2 regions of the Aedoeadaptatus acetigenes genome follow, and region 1 is predicted to be linked to the other one. Evidence: a T-box and tRNA genes for the amino acid it is inferred to sense, from the RefSeq annotation. Region 1 holds a T-box; the other holds one or more tRNA genes.
The links. A T-box is a leader RNA that pairs with one kind of tRNA and senses whether it is charged. The one in region 1 lies ahead of serS (serine--tRNA ligase), so its partner is inferred to be a tRNA-Ser.

Region 1 (3,236 bases):
GCCTACGTCGCCACCCAATTTACCTTCCTCGGCGCATTGGCATTTATGCTCTTTAACCAATTAAACGTTCCTTGCTTCGCCGCCACCGGCGCCATTCGCGAGGAAATGCAATCGAAATTCTGGACCCTGTTCGCCCTGACTTTTCAAACGGGCTTCGCTTATGCCATCGCCCTCATCGTCTTCCAAATCGGATCACTGTTGACCGGCGGATCCTTCACTGTATGGACCGGCGTGGCCTTCGTCCTCTTGGCAGGAATTATTTGGGCCATTGTGAGAAAACCCCGAGTCAAGGACGTACCCATCGGTCGCGAACAATTAAATTAAGGAGATACTATGGGAACCATTATTGTACTGGCTGTCGTCTGCTTGGCTATCTTCGGCGCTGTCCGCTCCATGCGCAAGTCCCATGAAGAAGGCGGATGCTGCGGCTGCTCCCAATGTGGGACGGCAAGTTGTGATCATGAACACGATCACAGCCACAGCCACTAATAGTAAATGATAAAGAGGATGCTTCGGCATCCTTTTTTCTTCCCTTTACACTGCAAAATTCAAACTGATTTACTATGATATGTGAAAAATCGTCGGAAAAGATTGTATTTTTTTCAATTAGGCCTTGAAATCCTCTGTGATAATGATATAATGACTTCAGAAAGAAAACATAATGTGTTTAGGTATTAGCACGCTGCACATACCTGACAGAATCTAGGAGGTTTACTTATGGCACATAAAATTACTGACGCATGCATCGCTTGTGGCGCTTGCAAACCCGAATGTCCCGTTGACTGCATCTCTGAAGGTGGCGTTTACTCCATCGACGAAAGTGCTTGCATCGACTGCGGTTCCTGCGCAGCTGTATGCCCCACCGGCGCTGCACAACCCGAATAAAAATCGGATCTAAAAAAAGACGTTCTCCGCAAGGACGTCTTTTTTTATGGGAAAATTAGTTAACTACCTTTTTTTCCACAGCTGTGATATACTACCATCAACGATATAGGGCGACGATAAGGAGCAGTAGAAGATGTAACCCGAAAGAGAGCCTGCGGTTGGTGTGAGCAGGCGGGAGCAATCTTTGAATCCGCCTTTGAGCCCGGCAATGAAGTGAACCGGAAACGGTTAATTTGGGTGGCAACGCGGGTCCGTCTCGTCCCATAGGGGATGAGGCGGCTTTTTTAATGGAGGTAATTATGTTAGACATTCGTATGATTCGTGAAAACCCCGACTTGGTAAAAGAAAATATTAAAAAGAAATTCCAAGAAGACAAACTTCCCCTCGTCGACGAAGTCCTCGAGCTGGATGTAGCCAATCGGGCAGCCAAAACCGAAGGCGATGAGCTGCGCGCCAAGCGCAACGCCCTGTCGAAATCCATCGGCGGCCTGATGAAAGACGGAAAAAAAGACGAAGCGGAAAAAGTAAAGGCCGAAGTCAAGGCCATTAACGATCGCATCGAAGAATTGGAACTGGAAGAAGGCAAAAAATCCGAGCGCATTCGGGAAATCATGCTGGTCATTCCTCAAATCATCGACGACACCGTGCCCATCGGCAAAGACGACACGGAAAATGTGGAATTGGAACGCTTCGGCGAACCGGTGGTCCCCGATTACGAAGTGCCCTACCACGTGGACATTATGGAATCCGTGTCGGGAATCGACTTGGACAGCTCGAGAAAAACCTCGGGCAGCGGCTTCTACTATCTGCGCGGCGACATCGCCCGCCTGCACTCCGCCATTTTATCCTACGCCCGGGACTTTATGATCGACAAAGGCTATATCTACCACATTCCGCCCTTTATGATTCGCGGCGACGTGGTCAGCGGCGTCATGAGCTTCGCTGAAATGGAAAACATGATGTACAAAATCGAAGGGGAAGATTTGTACCTTATCGGCACCAGCGAACACTCCATGATCGGCAAGTACATCGACTCCATTACGGAAGAAGCCACCTTGCCTCATAAGCTCACCAGCTATTCCCCCTGCTTCAGAAAAGAAGTGGGCGCCCACGGCATCGAAGAGCGGGGCGTCTATCGGATTCACCAATTCGAAAAGCAAGAAATGATCATCATCTGCAAGCCCGAAGACAGCAAAGATTTCTACAACGAACTCTGGCAAAACACCGTGGAATTTTTCCGCACCATGGACATTCCCGTGCGTACCCTGGAATGCTGCTCCGGCGACTTGGCCGATCTCAAGGTCAAGAGCTGCGACGTGGAAGCCTGGTCGCCCCGTCAACAAAAATACTTCGAAGTGGGCAGCTGCTCCAATTTAGGCGACGCCCAAGCCCGCCGCTTAAACATCCGCATCCGCGGCGAAGACGGCAAGCTCTACCTGGCCCATACCTTGAACAACACCGTGGTCGCACCGCCGAGAATGCTCATCGCCTTCTTGGAAAACCACTACCAAGAAGACGGATCCATCTTTATTCCGGAAGTGCTCCGTCCCTACATGGGCTTCAAGGAAAAAATCGAAAAGATCGACTAATTAAATACTGCAGGGAAGGAGAAGCGCTCCTTTCTCGTTGCGAAAAGGCCCCGTTGATTCGGGGTCTTTTTTAGTGGGAACGAATTTGTCGGGAAAAAATCTTTTTCTAAAGCCTTTAATTGTTTAAAAAGAAAGTAAATGATACAATTAAATCATAGAAATACATAAAATTTTACACCAAGGAGGTACGTAATGAGAAGACGGACATTTAAAACAGTTGTCGTTGCGTTTCTGCTTTTGGCGTTGTTGATCCCCACAACCGTTGCGGCAAATGGAACCGGCAGTTTGCCGCCGGATGCCGGAGTAAGCAAGGTTACCATCAAAATCAACGGCAAAGTTCAACAAATTCCGAAAGAAATGGGCAGAGCCTATATTAACAAACGGACGAGCAGAACCATGGTGCCCATTCGCTTTGTAGCGGAAAATCTGGGCAACAAAGTCGAATTTGTCGAAAGACAGGCCGACCATCCAAAGGGGGCTGTCCTCATTAAATCGGATTCAAAGACGATCTACTTTGCCATCGGATCGGATCAATACGAGATCTACGGCGACAAAACCCAAAGAGGCGTATTGGACACGCCGACGGTGCTTGCCGGCAATCGCACGTACGTGCCCCTGCGTTTCGTATCCGAGGCCCTGGGCTACAAGGTCGATTGGGTAAATCGCGAAGTATTGATTCAAAAAGACCCTTCGAAGACGCCGGAAGGGAACAAAGGGCGGAATTCCGACAGAGGCAATAAAGGAAATGACTATGGACGAGGC
Region 2 (3,236 bases), on a different contig from region 1:
ATTGCAGAACACAGGTTGTGGTATTTAAAAGACAATGTTGATAGAGCAATATACTTAGAGGATGGAAAAATCATCAGAGAATATAGTATGGACGAAATTGAAAATCTAAGTGAAGATGAACGAATGAGAACGGGACTTAGGCATTCTGATTATAAAGCCATTGAAAGATTTGATGATTTTGAAACTTCAAATAAAGGGACTTTATTAGAGTTAAAAAATCTGATGTTCAAAAGAAGTACCAGAACAATTTTGTCCATTAAGGATCTTAAATTTAGCTATGGGAATATTATTGGGATTGTTGGAGAAAATGGAATTGGGAAGTCTACATTAGCAAAAATCATATGTGGCTTATACAAAGAAAATAAAGGGAAAATTTTAAGAGATGGTGAGAATTTAAATATAAAAAGTAGGCTAAATGAGAGCCTGCTTATTATGCAGGAAGTGAACTATCAGTTATTCACAGACAGCGTTAAAGATGAAATAGTATTAACATCAAATATTAAAGATGATTATGTTTTAGATACTTGGCTAAAAGACATGGAGTTAAAAAACATTGGTGATAGAAATCCTCACACCTTGTCAGGAGGACAAAAACAGAGAGTGATTATTTTATCCGCTTTACTATCCGACAAGAAAATCCTATTTTTCGATGAGCCAACCAGTGGATTGGACTACAGAAATATGAAAATAGTAGCTAAAAACATAAAGAAAGTTAAGGAAAAAGACAAGCTGATTTTAATAATATCCCATGATGTTGAGTTTTTTGAGTCAGTCTGCGATAGGGTTGTAAAGTTTTAGAACAATAATGTAACTTTTCCGTGAGCAGGAGCACGTGTTTTTATCGCATCGGGCATCTTGAAGCAATTGCACCCCTTGAACGTGGAAGGAACTACAATGGGGACATAGCCGCTCGTGAATGGCACACATTATTATTATAAAACGTTTTTTTGTAGCACCGGCTACCTCGACATCTTGGATTCCTAAAAGTATTGTTGTAATATTGTTTTGCGCTTGTTTAACCCCCTTTATTAATTTGTGGTGATTTAATTTTAGGTAATTGGGAAAACAAGTGCTATCTTTTTGCACAAAAATATCCATTAAGGAGGTTACTCCCCAACTGATATTATAGAGCCAACAAAAATGGCCCCTTGCGCATAAAAGCGGAAGGGGCTTTTGTATGTGTGGAATTTTTTGCAAAGAAAAAGCGGTTCCGAAGAACCGCGATTTTATATGTAGCCATGCACCCGACTTTGCACAAGTCTTCCACGCGTTACCGAGAGAGTTAACTCAGAGCAGGCGAATCTACGTCACATAAGCGGACTTACTTAGTGCTGCTTCCGTCAAGACCTGACACGGTTCGCAAGGGCTTATTGCGTAGGACCCACTCCTCAACATCACTTTTCTCGGGCAGGCCGCAAAAGAAATGCGCTGGATCGGGAATTCAATCTTGTTGTAGCGGATTACAAGTTACAGGGTGCCGCTAATTCCCCATCTAGCATGGCAAACTTTTCCTGGCGGAGAGAGGGGGATTCGAACCCCCGATACGCTATTAACGTATACCCGCTTTCCAGGCGAGCGCCTTAAACCAACTCAACCATCTCTCCATTGGATTACAGTATATGATTATACGGGCGAATCGGTTTTTTGTCAAGGGGAAGTTTTTAATTTGTAAAATTACCAGCTGCCTTCGACGGAAATGGCGCCGGCGGACAGGCGAAGGATGCGCCCTTCCACGGCGACGAGAAGGGCACCGTCGTCGTCGATGGCCTCGGCCACGCCGGTGTATTCGATGTCGCCTTTGGCGAAGCGAATGGTTTTTCCGATGGTGAGATTGTATTTTCGATAGGCATTTAAGATTTCATCGGCGGGCCTTTGAATCCAACGATAGAGCGCATTCATTAGATCCGCCGCCAATTGATTTCTGGAAATATCCCCTGTGAGGGAGCCGGCGGTAGGTAGGGCCTGTTTTTCAAAAAGCTTCTGAGGCGTGTTGGTGTTGATGCCCAGGCCGATGACGTAGCGGGCCTTGCCTTGGGAGAAATCCGCTTCCGTCAAAATGCCGGCAATTTTTTTGTGATTGAAGTACAGGTCGTTGACCCATTTAATCTTTACATCCTCGTCGCTCTGCTCCGTTAAGGCTTCTTTTAATGCCACGGCGGCGGCCATGGTGATGAGGGACGGATCGGGCGCGTCGTCTGCGTGAATAATCGTCGAGAGATAAAGTCCCGTGCCGTAGGGGGAGAGGAAGGATTTCCCCACGCGCCCTTTTCCCGCCGTCTGTTCCTCCGCCGTCATAAAGGAAAAGGAAGGGAGGGGCGAGGCGGCGTCTTCTCTGAAGATGGCGTCGTTGGTGGAATCCACGCGGTCAAGGACCGACACGGTCACGTCTTTTAAATCATCTGTGAGGCGGCTTCGAATGCGCTCGGCATCCAGGGCTTCGTAATTTTCGTTTAAGCGGTAGCCCCGATTGGTGACGGCGTCGATGTGGTAGCCGTCTTGCCTAAGGGCTTTTATGGCCTGCCACACGGCGGCGCGGGAGATGTTCATCGCCCGGGCCAGGTCTTCTCCGGAAAGGTAGTCGTCGGCCTCTTTCAGTGCTTTTAGGATGTAGTCTTTGCTTTTCATCAGGCCATCCCCGGATAGTCCAATTGGCGCAGAGCTTCGAAGAGAATGATGTTGACGGAGACGGATAAATTTAAGCTGCGGCCGAAATCTTTCAGCATGGGAATGCGAATGGCCGTCTCGTCGTGGGCCTTTAACAAGGGCTCGGGCAGACCCTTGGTTTCTTTGCCGAAGACCAGAAAGTCGCCGTCTTGAAATTCGATGTCGCAGTAGCGCTTGTGGGCCTTGGTGGAAGCGAAAAAGAAGCGGTGGTCTTTGTATTCTTCCATGACCTCTTCGATGCTGTCGTGGTAGCGGATGTCCACGAGATCCCAGTAGTCCAGGCCGCAGCGCTTCAAATGCTTGTCGTCCACGGAAAAGCCCAGGGGACGCACCAAGTGCAGGACGCTTTTCGTCAGGCCGCAGCTCCGGGCGATGGCGCCGGTGTTGTGGGGAATCTCGGGTTCAACTAAACAGATGTGCAGTGTCATAATTACCTCCAAAATGCGTTTATTTTTTCTATCATATCGTCCACCGACGCCACGGTTTCCACTCGCCAATGGGCGGGGAGCAGGGCGCGAATGTCGGGGCGCAGGTAGCGGTCGTCTAAGAGAAGCAGTTGGCCACGGTCGCTG

Region 2: it encodes a tRNA-Ser, which carries the amino acid that the T-box ahead of serS (serine--tRNA ligase) is inferred to sense. The anticodon was not compared.

The regions. Positions count from the first base shown of each region.
Region 1 is NZ_JAOQJD010000006.1:71,676-74,911, forward strand. Features, by position in the region: gene feoB (ferrous iron transport protein B) at 1-324, shown strand, start outside; gene OCV31_RS04630 (FeoB-associated Cys-rich membrane protein) at 334-489, shown strand; gene OCV31_RS04635 (DUF362 domain-containing protein) at 718-885, shown strand; T-box leader at 990-1,152, shown strand; gene serS (serine--tRNA ligase) at 1,185-2,474, shown strand; gene OCV31_RS04645 (stalk domain-containing protein) at 2,667-3,236, shown strand, end outside.
Region 2 is NZ_JAOQJD010000008.1:6,030-9,265, reverse strand. Features, by position in the region: gene OCV31_RS05425 (ABC transporter ATP-binding protein) at 1-798, shown strand, start outside; RNA gene ffs (signal recognition particle sRNA large type) at 1,237-1,501, opposite strand; tRNA gene OCV31_RS05415 (tRNA-Ser) at 1,513-1,604, opposite strand; gene OCV31_RS05410 (biotin--[acetyl-CoA-carboxylase] ligase) at 1,675-2,625, opposite strand; gene OCV31_RS05405 (tRNA (cytidine(34)-2'-O)-methyltransferase) at 2,625-3,092, opposite strand; gene OCV31_RS05400 (helicase C-terminal domain-containing protein) at 3,095-3,236, opposite strand, start outside.